2 regions of the Streptomyces sp. NPDC104313 genome follow, and region 1 is predicted to be linked to the other one. Evidence: riboswitches for the same ligand, from Rfam matches in the RefSeq annotation. Region 1 holds a riboswitch; the other holds the start of a gene.
The links. A riboswitch is a leader RNA that binds a small molecule or an ion and turns the genes downstream of it on or off. The one in region 1 is predicted to bind S-adenosylmethionine.

Region 1 (8,163 bases):
TTCGACCAGTTTGACCCAGCCGACCGGACGCAGCACATAGGCGGCCGCGGCCACATCGAGGGGATCGGCGGCGGCGGGCGGCGAACCCGCCTCCAGCGCACCGGTCAGCTCGGGCTGGGACTGGGCCAGCCGCTCACCGATGCGCTGCCGGAAGAGGGCGTCGCTCTCCAGTGCGGCGGCCATCGCGTTCCCCGCGAACTTCGCCCGCCGGGTCGGGGTGAACCGGGCGTACTGTCGTAGCTGGGCGGGCAGTTCGGCGACGGTCAGTCCACCGAAGGCGTCCGAGACCAGCGCGATCACCCGCCGTCGCACACCCTCGGGCAGCGGACGGCCGAGCGCCTCTGCGCCGCCGTCGGCCTCATCGGCCGGTCCGGCGCCGCTGGTCGGCTGATCCACCGTCCGTCACCCCTGTAGATGTGTGATGGGTGCGCTTCCTCAGGAAGCGGCACCCGGCCTGTCCACCAGTTCGATCTGGTCCACCGCGTTGCACCAACGACAGCGGACCGACTCGATGGTCTCACTGACGACCTCCCGCTCCTCGACACTCGACTCACCGGCCAGGTCGAGGTGCACGTACTCCACGACCTTGGAGGAACGGGTCACGTCGAAACGGGTGAGATTGCCGCACAGCGTGCAGCGCCAGCGGGTCCCGTCGGTCGGCAGGGGAACCGTCGTCATCGTTGCGTCCTCTTTCGTCGTCTCCAGGAGCCCGCGCCGGGCGCGCCGCCGCGTCTCCACCTGTCTACGTCAAGGAACTCGCGGTGCGCCGTCGAACTGCGGAAGTCCTGGCGTAACCCTACGGCCTCGGGTATAGGCATCGGCACGGCGAGGCGCTCCGTCCCGTTCTCCACCGGTACGTCATGCTCTGCACATGGTCGATGGGCGACAGACCGACCGGCGGACCACGGCCGGGAGGATCCGGGACGCGGCGGCGTCGAGCGGCGCCCCGGTCACCTACGGGCTGATCGCCGTCTGCGGTGTGATCTTCCTGATCAGCCCGCTCTCCGGGTTCGGCGGCGCCTCCTATCGGAGCGAGGACGCGCTGCTCGCCGCGCAGGCGGGGTACTTCGAGCGGTGGGGGGTGATCCCCACCGAGCTGTGGGAGGGGTCGGCGCACGCCCTGATCACGCCGTTCACCGCACTCTTCGTACACGGCAGCTGGCTGCACCTGCTGGGGAACCTGTTGTTCCTGTACGTGTTCGGCGCGATGGTCGAGGAGCGCATGGGCCGGGTGCGGTTCGCCCTGTTCTACGTGGGCTGCGGCTATGTGGCACTGGTCTGCTACGCGGCGGCGCACGCGGACTCCGGACAGACGCTGGTCGGGGCGTCGGGGGCGATCTCCGCGGTCCTCGGCGCGTTCCTCCACCTCTTCCCCAGGACCCGGGTGACCAGTCTGTTCCCGTTCCTCTTCTTCCTGCCGCTGCGCTTCCCCGCCTGGATCGTGCTGGTCTTCTGGTTCGGGCTCCAGTGGGCGGCGGCGCAGGGGGCGGGCAGCGGTCCCGGGGTGGCCTACCTGGCCCATGTGGCGGGCTTCGCGGCCGGGTTCCTGTACGCCTGGGTGCGTTACGGGCGGAGGGCTAGAGTGAAGGTTCCAGCCACCGAGGGAGACAGCCAGCCGTGATCACCGCGATCGTGCTCATCAAGACCAGCGTGGACCGGATTCCGGAGATCGCCGAGGCCATCGCCGCGCTGGACAGCGTCAGCGAGGTCTTCTCCGTCACCGGCACCTACGACCTGATCGCCATGGTCCGGGTCGCCGGGCACGACGACCTCGCCGACGTCATCCCCGGCCGGATCAGCAAGATCCCGGGCGTCGAGGGCACCGACACCCACGTGGCGTTCCGTACGTACTCCCAGCACGACCTGGAAGCGGCCTTCGCCATCGGCCTCGACGCGTAACACCGACGCACCTCGGCCGGGTTCGGGCAGCACGCCCGTGCCCGGCCGAGGTGTTTCATCAGAACGTGTCTCGGACCTGGGGGGCCTCGCCACGGTCCGGGACGCAGCGGCCGTCCTCGGTGCGGTAGTTCCACCGGGCGCCCTCGCGGACCAGTTCGGAGACCGCGCGCAGGAACCGGTCGATGTGCTCGTCGGGCGTACCGGCCCCGAAGCTGACGCGGATGGCGTTGAGCGAGAGCTCGCCCGGCTCGGCCTCCGGGGCGCCGCACTCGCCCGGATCCTGGGGGTCGCTGCCGAGCAGGGTGCGCACCAGCGGGTGGGCACAGAAGAGGCCGTCGCGCACGCCGATGCCGTATTCGGCCGAGAGGGCCGCGGCGAAGTGCGAGCTGTTCCAGCCGCGCACCACGAAGGAGATGACACCGACCCGGGGCGCGTCGTCGCCGAACAGCGAGAGCACCCGCACCTCGGGCACCTCGGCGAGCCCCGCACGGACCCGGGACACCAGCTCCTGCTCCCGGGCGACCAGGCCCTCGAAGCCGGCCTCGGTCAGGGCCTTGCAGGCGGAGGCGATGGAGTAGACGCCGATGACGTTGGGCGAACCGGCCTCGTGACGGGCGGCCGTGGTGTGCCAGTCGACGTCCACGCCGCCGTCGGCGCGCCGGGCGACCTTGCGGGACGCGCCCCCGCCGGCGAGGTACGGCTCGGCGGCCTGGAGCCAGTCGGCGCGACCGGCCAGGACCCCGGAGCCGAAGGGCGCGTACAGCTTGTGGCCGGAGAACGCGACCCAGTCGACGTCCAGTTCGGCGATGTCCACGGGGTGGTGCGGGGCGAGCTGGGCGGCGTCGAGGACGATGCGGGCGCCGTGCGCGTGGGCGGCGGCGGCCAGTTCCCTCACCGGCCACAGCTCGCCGGTCACGTTGGACGCGCCGGTGACGCAGACGAGGGCGGGGCCGTAGGGGTCGCGCCCGGCCAGCGCCCGCTCCAGGGTCTCGACGGCCTGGGCCGGGGTGCGGGGCGCGTTGAGGTAGGTGACCTGGGCGTCGCGCCAGGGCAGCAGGGACGCGTGATGCTCGGTCTCGTAGACGAAGACCTGGCAGTCGGCGGGGATCGCGGCGGCCAGCAGGTTGAGGGAGTCGGTGGTGGAGCGGGTGAAGACCACCTGGTCCTCGGCGCGGCAGCCGAGGAACTCCGCGACCGCGCGGCGGCTGTTCTCGAAGAGGTCGGTGGAGAGCTGCGAGAGGTAGCCGGCGCCTCGGTGGACGCTGCCGTAGTACGGGGCGTACGCGGCGACGTCGTCCCAGACCCGCTGGAGGGCCGGGGCGCTGGCCGCGTAGTCGAGCGCGGCGTAGGTGACCTCACCGCCGGTGACGAGCGGGACCGTGACGTTCTGCCCCAGAACGGGCAGCGGGGCACAAATCGACGAGTCGAGGGCGGCGGAGGGGACAGACATGGCGAACTCCCGTAACAGGCAGGCGAAATCCGGCGCCGGCGAGTACGCGGCAGCGCGGGAAGGGGAAGAAGAAACAGGTGCGCGGAAGGAGGGCGGTCAGCCCTAGCGCATTCGCTTGCTCACAGAAGGCTCCCTGGGGACCAGGACCCCGGGGGCTGGCATCCGCTGGATGCCGAGGGGCCCGCGCTTGCCGCAGACCTCGCTGCCTGCGGCCTGGTCTTCACCCGGGGCACCCCGCCACGGACGGAGGGTTGCCGGACAGCGGGCCGGGGCCGTAGTCGCTGTCACTCATGACCTGCGCAGCATCTTGCCATACATGCGTACACACGCAAGGGCGCGGTCCGGCATCCGGACCGCGCCCTGTGTCACACCGTGTGCCCGGAGGTGTCCCGGCCGCGCGCTCAGGCGTTGCTGGCCGCCACCCAGCGCTCCAGAGCCCGCTTGGCGGCCCCGGAGTCGACGGCCTCGGCCGCGACGAGGATCTTCGCCGCGAGCTGTTCGGTCAGCGTGCCGGGGCCTGGTTCCAGGGCGACCAGGGCCGCCGCCGAGTTGAGCAGCACCGCCTCCCGTACCGCGCCGCCCTCGCCGTCCAGCAGTCGGCGGGCCACATCGGCGTTGTACGAGGCGTCGGCGCCGCGCAGCGCCTCGACAGGGACGAGGGTCAGCCCGACGTCGCGGGGGTCGAAAGGCTCCTCGCGGACCGCGCCGTCGCGCACCACCCAGACCCGGGAGGTGGCGGTGGTGGTCAGCTCGTCGAGGCCGTCGTCACCGCGGAAGACCAGGGCCGAGTTGCCCCGGTCGGCCAGCACACCCGCGACGATGGGCGCCATCCGGGCGTCGGCGACGCCGACCGCCTGGGCGCGGACCTGGGCCGGGTTGGTGAGGGGGCCCAGGATGTTGAACGTGGTCTGCGCGCCGAGTTCCTTGCGGGCCTTGGCGGCGTACCGCAGGGCGGGGTGGAACTTCACGGCGAAGCAGAAGGTGATGCCCGCCGCCTCGGCGACCTCGACGACCCGCTCCGGGGTCAGCTCCAGGTTGACGCCGAGCTTCTCCAGTACGTCGGAGGAGCCGCTCGCGGAGGAGGCCGCCCGGTTGCCGTGCTTGACGACCTTGGCGCCGGTGCCGGCGATGACGATCGCGGACATGGTCGAGATGTTGACCGTCCTGGCGAGGTCGCCGCCGGTGCCGACGATGTCGACGGCCGGGCCCGGCACGTGGATGGTGTTGGCATGGGCGTACATCGCGCGGACCAGTCCGGTGACCTCGTCGACGGTCTCGCCCTTGGCCCGCAGCGCGACGGCGAACCCGGCGATCTGCGCGTCGGTGGCCTCGCCGCTCATGATGCGGTCCATGGCCCAGGCGGTCTCCTCGGAGCTGAGGTCCTCGCCGCGCAGCAGGGGGTTCAGGAGACCGGGCCACGAACGGTCCGCCACGCTGTCGCCGCCGCCGTTCGGGGTCACCACGTTCATGGTCCGCTCCAGGGTCCACAGCCGGTCAGGAAAGATGGCTCCACCCTATCCAGCCGGGGGAGCGCGAAGAGCCCCGTCCATCGGATGGACGGGGCTCTCACGGTGGCGATCAGTTCAGGTGATCAGTGGTGGCCGTGGCCCTCGCTGATCTCCTTGTACTCCTCGGGGGTGGCCTTGGGGATCTGGTTCCCGTCGGCGAAGTACCCCTTGCTGAGCTTGGCGCGCAGCTTCTGCACCGGGGAGATCTTGCGCTTGACGCCGTTCTCGTCGACCGCGGGGCCGAGATCGAGCGGCTGGTACTGCTCGTGCGCCGTGAGCGTGTGCAGCTGCCCGGGGCTGAGCGGCTCGTGGATCTCGACGAACTCACCGTGCGGCAGGCGCTTGATGATGCCGGTCTCGCGACCGTGCAGCACCTTCTCCCGGTCGCGGCGCTGGAGGCCGAGGCAGATCCGCTTGGTGACGATGAACGCGATGACCGGCCCGACGAAGAAGAAGATCCGGACGAACCAGGTGATGGCGTTGATCGACAGGTGGAAGTGCGTGGCCCACAGGTCGTTTCCACCGCCGACGAGGCCGATGAAGTACGCCGTGATCCAGGCGACGCCGAAGCCCGTACGGGTCGGGGCGTTGCGCGGACGGTCCAGGATGTGGTGCTCGCGCTTGTCGCCGGTGACCCAGGACTCGATGAACGGGTACACCGCGATCGCGGTGAGGACCACGCCGAAGCCGACCAGCGGGATGAACACGCCCAGGGCGAGCGTGTGGCCCCACAGGTTGACCTCCCAGCCCGGCATCACACGCACCAGACCCTCGGCGAAGCCCATGTACCAGTCGGGCTGGGCGCCGGTGGACACCTGGTCGACCCGGTACGGACCGAGGGCCCAGATCGGGTTGATCGTGGCGATGGCGGAGATGGCCGCGATGACGCCGAAGACCAGGAAGAAGAACCCTCCGGCCTTCGCCATGTACACGGGCAGCAGCGGCATACCGACGACGTTCTTGTTGGTCCGGCCGGGACCCGCGAACTGCGTGTGCTTGTGGTAGAAGACCAGGATCAGGTGCGCCACCAGCAGGCCGAGCATGATGCCCGGCAGCAGCAGGATGTGGATCGAGTAGAACCGGGCCACGAAGTCGTGGCCGGGGAACTCGCCGCCGAACAGGAACATCGAGATGTACGTACCGACGATCGGCACGGACAGGATCGCGCCCTGGGTGAAGCGGACACCCGTACCGGAGAGCAGGTCGTCCGGGAGGGAGTAGCCGGTGAACCCGGTGAACATGCCGAGCACGAACAGCAGGAAGCCGAAGAGCCAGTTGATCTCGCGCGGCTTGCGGAACGCGCCCGTGAAGAAGACGCGCATCATGTGCACGAACATGGCGGCCAGGAAGATCAGCGCGGCCCAGTGGTGGATCTGCCGTACGAGCAGACCACCGCGGACCTCGAAGCTGATCTTCAGGGTCGAGGCGTAGGCCTCGGACATCCGGATGCCCTGCATGGGCTCGTACGGACCGTGGTAGACGATCTCGCCCATGCTCGGCTGGAAGAACAGCGTCAGATACACACCCGTGAGGATGATGATGATGAAGCTGTAGAGCGCGACCTCACCGAGCATGAAGGACCAGTGGTCCGGGAAGATCTTGCGCATGTTGGCCTTGGCGAGGCCGTAGATGCCCAGTCGGCCGTCCGCCCAGTCGGCCACCCGCTCGCCGGCCGGAGCCTTGCGCCCGCTCGCCGGTCCGGCGGCGGAGGGGTTCTTTGTCGCAGTACTCATCCGCGCTCCCAGAAGGCAGCACCGACGGGCTCGTCGAAGTCGCCGAGCGCCTGGAGGTTGCCCTCGCTGTTGACACCGATCCGCAGCTGCGGAAGGGGGTGGCCGGCCGGACCGAAGATGACGCGAGCGCCGTCGGAAAGGTCGAAGGTGGACTGGTGGCACGGGCAGAGCACGTGGTGCGTCTGCTGCTCGTACAGGCTGATCGGGCAGCCGACGTGGGTGCAGATCTTGGAGAACGCGACGATGCCCTCGTGGGCCCAGTCACGCTGGCGCTTGTCCTTGATGTCGTCCGGCTCGATGCGGACGATCATCAGGGCCGCCTTGCCCATCTGCGTCTGGAATTCGTGCGACTCCGGGTCGAGCCCCTCGGGCATGGCGAACACCAGCGACCCGACGGTGATGTGCTCGGGGCGCAGCGGCCTCATCGTGTTCATGTTGATGAGCTGCTTGCCCTTGGCCCACAGGGTGGTCCGGAGCTTCTTCTCCGGCAGCGGACCGAGGTCGCGCAGCAGGACCACTCCGGAGAGCGGCACCAGGGCCAGCGCACCGAACATGGTGTTGCGGATCAGCTTGCGCCGACCGATCGCGGACTCCTCGGCACCGGCCCTGAAGTCGGCCATGACCTGGGCCTTGACCTCGGGCGGGGCCTCGATCGGGTGGCGGTCGGCGGCGACCTCGACGTCGGACATCAGGGTGCGCGCCCAGTGGACGGCTCCCGCGCCGATGAAGAAGAGCGCCGCACCCAGGGTGAGCCCCAGGGAGAAGTTGAGCGCGCTCACATGGCCGAAGGGCCAGATGTAGACGATCTTGTCCACCGGGAAGATGACGTAGGAGGCGATGAAGCCCACCGTCGCCAGCATCGAGAGGGTGAACATGAACGCGACGGCGCGTTCCGAGCGGTTCGCGGCGCGTTCGTCGAGGTCCTGGATGCGCGGCTGGTGGGCCGGCAGCCCCGGGTCGGCGAACGGGTCGTCGTTACGCTCCACCACGCCGTGCGCGGTCTCCTGCACCACGGGCAGGTTGTCTTCTGGAATCTGTTGGCTACTCATGACTTCTTGGCCTTAGCGGTGTGGGCCGCGACCCAAACGGCGACTGCGACGAGCGCGCCGAGCCCGAAGATCCACGCGAACAGACCTTCGCTGACCGGACCGAGGCTGCCGAGGGCCAGGCCGCCGGGGCGCTCCGTCTCGTCACCGTTCACGGTCTCGATGTACGCGATGATGTCCTTCTTCTCCTGCTCCGGCATCAGCGTGTCGGGGTAGGAGGGCATGCTCTGCGGGCCGGTCTGCATGGCCTCGTAGATGTGCTTCGGGCTCACGCCTTCGAGGTCGGGGGCGTACTTGCCCTCCGTCAGGGCGCCGCCCTTACCGGTGAAGTTGTGGCACTGGGCGCAGTTGGTGCGGAACAGTTCGCCACCGTTGGCGATGTCCGCGCCCGCGGGATCGACCTGCTTGTCGGTCGGCTTGATCGGACCGGCGCCGAGCGACGCGACGTACGCCGCGAGCTGGTCGATCTCCGCCTGGGTGTAGATGACCTTCTTCTTCGGTACCTGGGCGCCCGGCTGCTGCGCGGG
Region 2 (8,163 bases), on a different contig from region 1:
CCGCGACGTTCGACGCCCCGGAGCGCGGACCCGAACGGTTCGGCGCCGCCCCCGTCGTCGTCCGGGCCGCCGATCGCCTCCGTATCGACACCCCGACCGGGACCCGGAGCAAGCCGCTCGACCGCCCCGGACCGGTCCGCCCGCGGATCGCCGACCGACTGGCCGCCCTCGGCCGCACGGTGGAGGACCGGACGTTCCCGGCGGACGTCACGGTTCCTCGTACCGGCCCTGACGGCGAGGAGCCTCGTACCGCCCAGGAGCCTCGTACCGGCCAAGGCGCCGAGGAGTCGCTTACCGGTCCCGATGCCGAGGAGTCGCGTACCGGCCAGGGAGCCGGGGTCCGCGTCGGGCACCCGTGGCCGGTCGCGGCCGCGACCCCGTACCGTCTCACCTCGGGCCGGGCCCCCGCCGCCCCCGGCGAGGTCGTCGTCACCACGGGGTCCGGCGGCGCCCCGCTCCGTACCGGTGACCGCGTCCGGGTCCGCACCCCGGCCGGGAACGACACCCGGACCGTCGTCGGCACCGTGGCCGGCCGGGGCTTCGAGGACGCCGTCTTCTTCACCGACGACGAGGCCGCCCGGATCTCACCGGACATCGACGCCCTCGTGGTGCACGCCGACGCCACCGCCGTACGCGGGGCGCTCGGGCCGGACAGCGGCATGGACGTCCTCACCGGCCACGACCGCCGCCGCGCCGACCCGGACCCGGACCGCGACGCCCAGGCCCTGGTCTCCGTCAACGCCCTGCTCGGGACCGCCGCGGGCATCACCCTGTTCGTCTCCGCCGCCGTCGTGGCCTCGACGTTCTCGTTCGCCGTGGCCGGGCGGCGGCGGGAGTTCGGCCTGCTGCGAACGGCCGGTGCGACGCCCGGCCAGATCCGCCGTACGGTGTGCGCCGAAGCGGTCGTCGTCGGCCTCCTCGCCTCGGCCGCGGGCGTGTGGCTCGGAGCCAGGTGCGCGCCCCTGCTCGTCGGCCGGATGGTCGAGGGAGGTCTCGCACCGCCCTGGTTCGCCCTCGGCGACGCCTCCTGGCCGCTGCACACCGCGTTCTGGACCGGGGTGTTCGTCGCCACGGCCGGGGCGCTCGTCTCCTGCCACCGGGCCGGGCGGACCGCTCCGACCGAGGCGCTGCGCGAGGCGGCCGTCGACAGCCGGGTCATGCCGGCGAGCCGCTGGGTGGCCGCTGTCCTGGTCCTGCTCGCCGGACTGGGCCTGCCCGCACTGGCGTTGGCCGTCGACCCCGGCGACCTGCTGGGCCGCAAGTCCTACGTCACCCGGCCCATGCTCCTCGTCGTCGGCTGCGCCCTCCTGGCCCCCGTCCTGGTGCGCCCCGTCGGCCGGCTGCTGACCTGGCTGCCCGCGCGGCTGCCCGGCGCCACCGGCCTGCTCGTCCGGGAGAACACCACCGCCGGGGTGCGCAGGACCGCGGCCGTCGCCGCCCCCGTCCTCATCACCGTCGCCCTCGCCGCCACCCTGACGGGCACCGTCGCCACCCTGGAGGAGGCCAGGGCCACCGAGGTGAGCACCGCCACGACCGCCGACTTCGTGGTGACGCCGGGGCAGGAGGGCCGGCCGCTGGCACCCGCCTTCGTGCAGCGGGCGCGGGCCGTCGAGGGGGCCGTGGTCAGCGTCTCGCGGTCCACGGCCGTCACCGTCCTCGAAGAGGACACGGCCCTCGTCACCTCCGAGGCGCGCGCGGTCGACCCCGCCCGGCTGGCCGCCGTGTCGGAGCTGCCGGTGACGGCGGGCCGGCTCGCCGATCTCGACGACGGCACGATCGTCGTCAACGAGGAGTGGCTGACCACGCGGGTCGGCGACCGGGTGACCGTCTGGCTGGGCGACGGCCGTAGGGCCTCGCTGCGGATCGCCGCCGTCCTGGCGACCGGAACGGGCGACAACGGCGTGTACGTCACCCGGCGCAACTCCGGGGGCGCGGACGTCGACCGGATCGATGTCAAGGTGGCCGAGGGCGGTGACCGGCGGGCCGTCGCCGCCGCGCTGCGTACCGCAGGGGACGCCACCGGCACGCTGGTGACGACCCGTGCCGAATGGCTGGCCGCGAACGGCCCGCGTACGAACGACTCCACCAGGACCGGGCTCCGGATGATTCTCGGCATCGCCCTTCTCTGCACGGCGACGGCCTTGGCCAACACCCTGGTCATGGCCACCTCCGACCGGGTCCGCGATCTCGCCGTGCTCCGTCTCGCCGGAGCCACCGCCCCTCAGATCCTGCGGCTCGTCGCAGCCGAGGCGGTGGCGGCGGTCGGGGTGGGCGCCGTGCTCGGGGGCGTGGTCGCGGCGGTGAACCTGCTGGTGGTGTGGTGCGCGCTGGCACTGCTGGGCGTCCCGTCCGCCGTCGTCGTGCCGTGGGGAACGCTCGGCCTCGTCGTCGCGGCCGCCGCGCTCCTGGCCGCAGTCTCCGCCGCCCTGCCGGCCTCGTTCGCCCTGCGGACCCGGCCGGTCGAACTCGCGGGTGCCCGTGAGTAGTCGTCGCCGGCCCCGCGATCCGGGTCGATCAACACGCTTGATCAACCGGCCGGCAGTCGTCCCGGGGCACTGCACGAGTTCGGCGTCGGCCCCGCGGATACTGGTGATCAGCACTCGTGATCAACCGGCCCAGGGCATAGGCTCGCCCCATGGGCAGTCACTCCGCACATCTGCCGAACCCGACCACCCCGGCCGGACGCGAGGGGCTCGACGCCGTACTCGCCCGGCCCGACCGCGCGGTCGTCGCCCTCGACTTCGACGGCACGCTCGCCGAGATCGTCCCGGACCCCGAGCAGGCCCGCGCCCACCCCGGCACGGTGGCTGCGCTCGCCGCGCTCGCGCCGAAGGTCGCCGCCGTCGCCGTGATCACCGGCCGCCCGGCGGGCCTCGCGGTGCGCTACGGAGGCTTCGCGGGTGTCCCCGGACTGGAGCACCTCGTCGTGCTCGGACACTACGGCGCCGAACGCTGGGACGCCGTGACCGGCACCGTCAACACCCGTGCCCCGCACCCCGGGGTCGCCGCCGCACGGGCCGAACTCCCCCGGGTGCTGCACGAGTTCGACTCCGCGAACGGCGCCTGGATCGAGGAGAAGGGGCAGGCCTTCGCTGTCCACACCCGGCGCGCGCAGGATCCGCAGGCGACCTTCGAGACCCTGCGCGGCCCCCTCGGCGAGCTGGCCGCGAAACACGGGCTGATCGTCGAACCGGGACGTCTGGTACTGGAGTTGCGCCCGGCCGGCATGGACAAGGGCGTAGCGCTCGCCATGTTCGTCGCGGAGCTGGACGCCGAGTCCGTGATCTACGCGGGCGACGACCTCGGGGACCTCGCCGCGTTCGCCGCGGTGGAGAAGCTGCGGACCGAGGGCCCGGACGGCGTCCCCGGCCTCCTGGTGTGCAGCGGCAGCGCCGAGGTGCCCGAACTGGCCGAAAGAGCGGACCTGTCGGTGCCGGGCCCGGCCGCCGTGGTGGACTTCCTGGCGGCGCTGGCGGAGCGGCTGTAGCCGAGGCGCCCGGCGGAACGCCGCCGGGCGCCTCGGGCCGGTGTACGGCCCCCGGGTGCCCGGCCGTCGGCTGAGCCCGACGCGAGGTCCCACCGGCAGGGGAAGCCCCGGCGCGCGGCCCCGTGCGCTCACCCCTGCCGCAGCGCCTCCAGCTGGTCCAGGAACCACTGCTGGGGCGGTAGCGCGGTCGCCGCCCCGGCCAGCCGCTTCGTGCGTCCCGCCCGCTCGTCGCCGCTCATCGTCAGGGCCTCGTGCAGGGCCTCGGCCGTGCCCGTCACGTCGTACGGGTTCACCACGATCGCGTCCTCGCCCAGCTCCTCGTACGCCCCCGCCTCCCGTGACAGCACGAGCGCGCAGCCGTGGTCGGAGACGACGGGGATCTCCTTGGCGACCAGGTTCATCCCGTCGCGGATCGGGTTGACCAGGGCCACGTCCGCCAGCCGGTACGCGGCCAGCGAGCGGGCGAAGTCGTCCTTGACGTGGAGGACGACCGGTGTCCAACTCTCCGTTCCGTAGACCCCGTTGATCTCCGTGGCGAGGGTCTGTACCGCCGCCGTGTAGTCCCGGTAGACGGCGAGGTCCTGCCGGGAGGGGTAGGCGAAGGCGATGTGCACGACGCGCTCGCGCCACTCGGGGTGGGCGTCCAGCAGGGCCCGGTACGCGTGCAGGCCGCGCACGATGTTCTTGGACAGCTCGGTGCGGTCCACCCGGACGATGGTCTTCCGGCCCTCGCCCACCTGCTCCCGCAGCGCCACCATCCGCTCGTCCACATCGGCCTCGTGCGAGCGCCGGCGCAGGAAGTCCGCGTCCGCCCCGAGGCCGTGCACCCCGATCCTGGTCCGGCCCGTCCCGCCGAGGATCTCCGTGCAGCAGCCGATGAACGCGTCCGCCCAGCGCCGGGTCAGGAACGCGGCCCGGTCCGCGCCGAGGATGCCGCGCAGCAACTGCTCCGCGATGTCGTCGGGCAGCAGCCGGAAGTAGTCGACGGGCGCCCACGGGGTGTGCGAGAAGTGGCCGATCCTGAGGTCCGGGCGCAGCTCACGGAGGATGCCGGGGACCAGGGCCAGGTGGTAGTCCTGGACGAGGACCGACGCCCCGGGGCCCGCCTCCTCGGCGAGCGCCCGGGCGAAGGCCCGGTTGTACGTCTCGTACGAGGCCCACTGACGGCGGAACTCCGCGTCGAAGACCGGCTCGAGTGGCGTCTGGTAGAGCAGATGGTGGACGAACCACAGCACCGAGTTGGCGATGCCGTTGTACGCGTCGGCGTGGACCTCGGCGTCGATGTCGAGCATCCGCACGCCCGGCTCCCCGACCCCCCGCCGCACCGCCTCGCGGTCCCCGTCGCCGAGGGCCGCGCACACCCACAGCTTGTCGTCGACGGCGCTCAGCCCGGAGACGAGACCTCCGCCGCCGCGCTTGGCGTCGAGCGTCCCGTCCTCGCCGAGCGTGTACGAGACCGGGCCGCGGTTGGACGCGACGAGGACCTGGGCGGTGGAGGCGGCTGCGGGTTCGGCGTGCTCGGAGACCATGTAGCGGAACCTAGCCCGTTCGGGAAGCCTCCAAACGCCTCCCGGACCTCCTGGACCGCCTGACCCCCCCCGGATCTCCCGCCCCTCCCGCGGTGTGGTGCGCACCGGCCGTCCGCCACCCTCACGCCGCGTGGCGCTCCGCGTACTCCTCGATCTCCCGCATGGGCGGCCGTTCCTCGGTGTCCACCGCGTGGGTACGGGGCACGAAGCCGTCCTCGCCGCGCTCGAACTGGGTCAGCGCGGGCCGCACCAGATGGCCCCGGGAGAGCCGCAGTTGCGCCGTGCGGTAGATCGCCGCCGCCATCCGGCCCAGCGCCTGCCCGTCCTGGTGGCGGTGTCTGCGCACGCCTACGTCGACCTGGCCCAGGGCGTCCAGGCCCACCGTGTGCAGTGCGTCCACCAGCAGCCCCAGCTCGACTCCGTAACCGACCGGGAACGGCAGCCGCTCCAGCAGGGAGCGCCGCACCGCGTACTCGCCGCCCAGCGGCTGCACGAACCCGGCCAGCTGGGGCCAGTGCAGATTGAGCAGCGGACGTGCCACCAGCTCGGTGACCCGGCCACCCTGACCTGCGGTGTCGCCGAGCGGACGGTCGTACATCGCCTTGACGAACTGAACGGACGGGTCGGTGAGCAGCGGTCCGACCGTGCCCGAGACGAAGTCCGCGGAGAAGTCCTTGAGGTCGGCGTCGACGAAGCAGACGATCTCGCCGCTGGTCACCAGGAGTGACCGCCACAGCACCTCGCCCTTGCCGGGCAGGGCCGGGATCCGGGGCAGGATCGCGTCCCGGTGGACCACCCGGGCGCCCGCCGCCCGGGCCACGGCGGCGGTGGCGTCGGTGGAGCCGGAGTCGATCACCACGAGTTCGTCGACGAGCCGGACCTTCTCCATCAGCTCCCGGCGGATCGTCGCCACGATCGCGCCGACCGTGGCCTCCTCGTTCAGCGCGGGCAGCACCACGCTCACGGACGTGGCGCGCGGATCGGCGTTCCGGGCGTCGGTGAGCCGGTTCAGCGGGCGGTCGCCGGACGACCAGGAACGCCTGGTCAGCCAGCGTTCCACCTCTTCGAGCACGGTCGGCACTCCCTGTGTGTGATCCATCTCGCGGTTCGGACGACTATCTCAACGGTCCGGTGCTTCGGTTACAGTCTTGAACAACGCGTAGGGCCCTCGCATGTCGGGGTCGGACCGCACATAAACGCCTGGATCGAAGATCCAGCGCCATAGGAGCTCATCCAGAGGGACTGAGGGAACGGCCCGTTGAAGTCCCGGCAACCCTCCCGCCGACCGCGAGGTCACGGTGGGGAAGGTGCCAATTCCGTCTTGCGGCGAAATGCGTCGCAAGGAAGATGAGGAGAAAGGGACCTCCGCCATCATGGCTGTTCAGACCGTCGCAGGTAGCACCACTTCTTCCGCCCCGGCCGTTGATCTCGGTCCCGCCGCGGCGCTTTCCTGCCGCGAGTGCGGCGAGCGTTTCGAGCTCGGCCCCCTTTTCGCCTGTGCGTCCTGTTTCGGGCCGCTGGAAGTGGCCTACGACCTGCCCGCCGGCACCCCCGAGGAGCTGCGGAAGCGCATCGAGGCCGGCCCGAACAACATCTGGCGTTACGCCCCGCTGCTGCCGGTGCCCGCCGACGTCGCGGAGAAGCCCAACATCAACCCCGGCTTCACCAAGCTCGTCAAGGCCGACAACCTCGCCCGTGAGCTGGGCGTCACCGGCGGCCTGTACGTGAAGGACGACTCCGGCAACCCCACGCACTCCTTCAAGGACCGCGTCGTCGCCATCGCCGTCGAGGCGGCCCGCGCCTTCGGCTTCACCACCCTCTCCTGCTCCTCCACGGGCAACCTGGCCGGAGCCGTCGGCGCCGCCGCCGCCCGGGCCGGACTGCGCTCCTGCGTGTTCATCCCGCACGACCTGGAGCAGGGCAAGGTCGTCATGGCCGCGGTGTACGGCGGTGAACTGGTCGGCATCGAGGGCAACTACGACGACGTCAACCGCTTCTGCTCCGAGCTCATCGGCGACCCGCTCGGCGAGGGCTGGGGCTTCGTCAACGTCAACCTGCGCCCGTACTACGGCGAGGGCTCCAAGACGCTGGCGTACGAGATCTGCGAACAGCTCGGCTGGCGGCTGCCCGACCAGATCGTCATCCCGATCGCGTCCGGCTCCCAGCTCACGAAGATCGACAAGGGCTTCCAGGAGCTGATCAAGCTCGGCCTCGTCGAGGACCGGCCGTACAAGATCTTCGGCGCCCAGGCCGAGGGCTGCTCCCCGGTCTCCGCCGCCTTCAAGGCGGGCCACGACGTGGTGCGCCCGCAGAAGCCGGACACCATCGCCAAGTCGCTGGCCATCGGCAACCCGGCGGACGGCCCGTACGTCCTGGACATCGCCCGTCGCACCGGTGGCGCGGTGGAGGACGTGACCGACGAGCAGGTCGTCGACGCGATCAAGCTGCTGGCGCGCACCGAGGGCATCTTCGGCGAGACGGCGGGCGGCGTGACGCTCGGCGTGACGAAGAAGCTCATCGAGGCGGGCGTCATCGACCCGGCGCTCACCACCGTCGTCCTGAACACCGGCGACGGCCTCAAGACGCTGGACGCGGTCGCCGCGACCTCGCAGGCGACGGCGACCATCAAGCCGAGCCTGGACGCGTTCCGCGCCGCGGGCCTCGCCGCCAGTTGATCACCCGAGACTTCAGGAAGGCGCCACCATGAGTGTCAAGGTCCGCATCCCCACCATCCTCCGTACGTACACGGGCGGCCAGGCCGAGGTCCCGGCGGAGGGCGTCAAGCTCTCCGAGGTCATCGAGTCCCTGGAGAAGGACCACCCGGGCATCGCGGCCCGCGTCCTGGACGACCAGGGCAAGCTGCGCCGTTTCGTGAACGTGTACGTCAACGACGACGACGTGCGCTTCGAGGGCGGCCTGGACGCGGCCACGCCGGACGGCGCGGGCGTCTCGATCATCCCCGCGGTCGCCGGCGGCTGCTGAACCGTCAGGGCCGCTCCTCGGTGGCCCATCGCACCTCTGTGTGAACACCGTTGCCCCCTCCGCGAGAGAAGCGGAGGGGGCAATTCTGTATGGTTGAGCACGGTACAGTTGGGGAAGCCCCGTCCGCTGCCCGTGCCGCCCGCATATGAGAATGCGCCCGGTCCC

Region 2: linked by a shared signal. The riboswitch ahead of thrC (threonine synthase) and the one ahead of ACZ60Q_RS01155 (aminotransferase class V-fold PLP-dependent enzyme) in region 1 are both predicted to bind S-adenosylmethionine.

What each region holds. Positions count from the first base shown of each region.
Region 1 is NZ_JBVJMW010000001.1:249,184-257,346, forward strand. It holds gene ACZ60Q_RS01135 (NYN domain-containing protein) at 1-396, opposite strand, end outside; gene ACZ60Q_RS01140 (hypothetical protein) at 436-678, opposite strand; gene ACZ60Q_RS01145 (rhomboid family intramembrane serine protease) at 872-1,621, shown strand; gene ACZ60Q_RS01150 (Lrp/AsnC family transcriptional regulator) at 1,618-1,899, shown strand; gene ACZ60Q_RS01155 (aminotransferase class V-fold PLP-dependent enzyme) at 1,958-3,349, opposite strand; SAM riboswitch class IV at 3,528-3,645, opposite strand; gene trpD (anthranilate phosphoribosyltransferase) at 3,751-4,818, opposite strand; gene qcrB (cytochrome bc1 complex cytochrome b subunit) at 4,941-6,590, opposite strand; gene qcrA (cytochrome bc1 complex Rieske iron-sulfur subunit) at 6,587-7,639, opposite strand; gene qcrC (cytochrome bc1 complex diheme cytochrome c subunit) at 7,636-8,163, opposite strand, start outside.
Region 2 is NZ_JBVJMW010000003.1:674,942-683,104, forward strand. It holds gene ACZ60Q_RS10255 (ABC transporter permease) at 1-2,486, shown strand, start outside; gene otsB (trehalose-phosphatase) at 2,636-3,487, shown strand; gene ACZ60Q_RS10265 (alpha,alpha-trehalose-phosphate synthase (UDP-forming)) at 3,616-5,016, opposite strand; gene ACZ60Q_RS10270 (glucosyl-3-phosphoglycerate synthase) at 5,138-6,088, opposite strand; SAM riboswitch class I at 6,243-6,370, shown strand; gene thrC (threonine synthase) at 6,390-7,691, shown strand; gene ACZ60Q_RS10280 (MoaD/ThiS family protein) at 7,720-7,998, shown strand.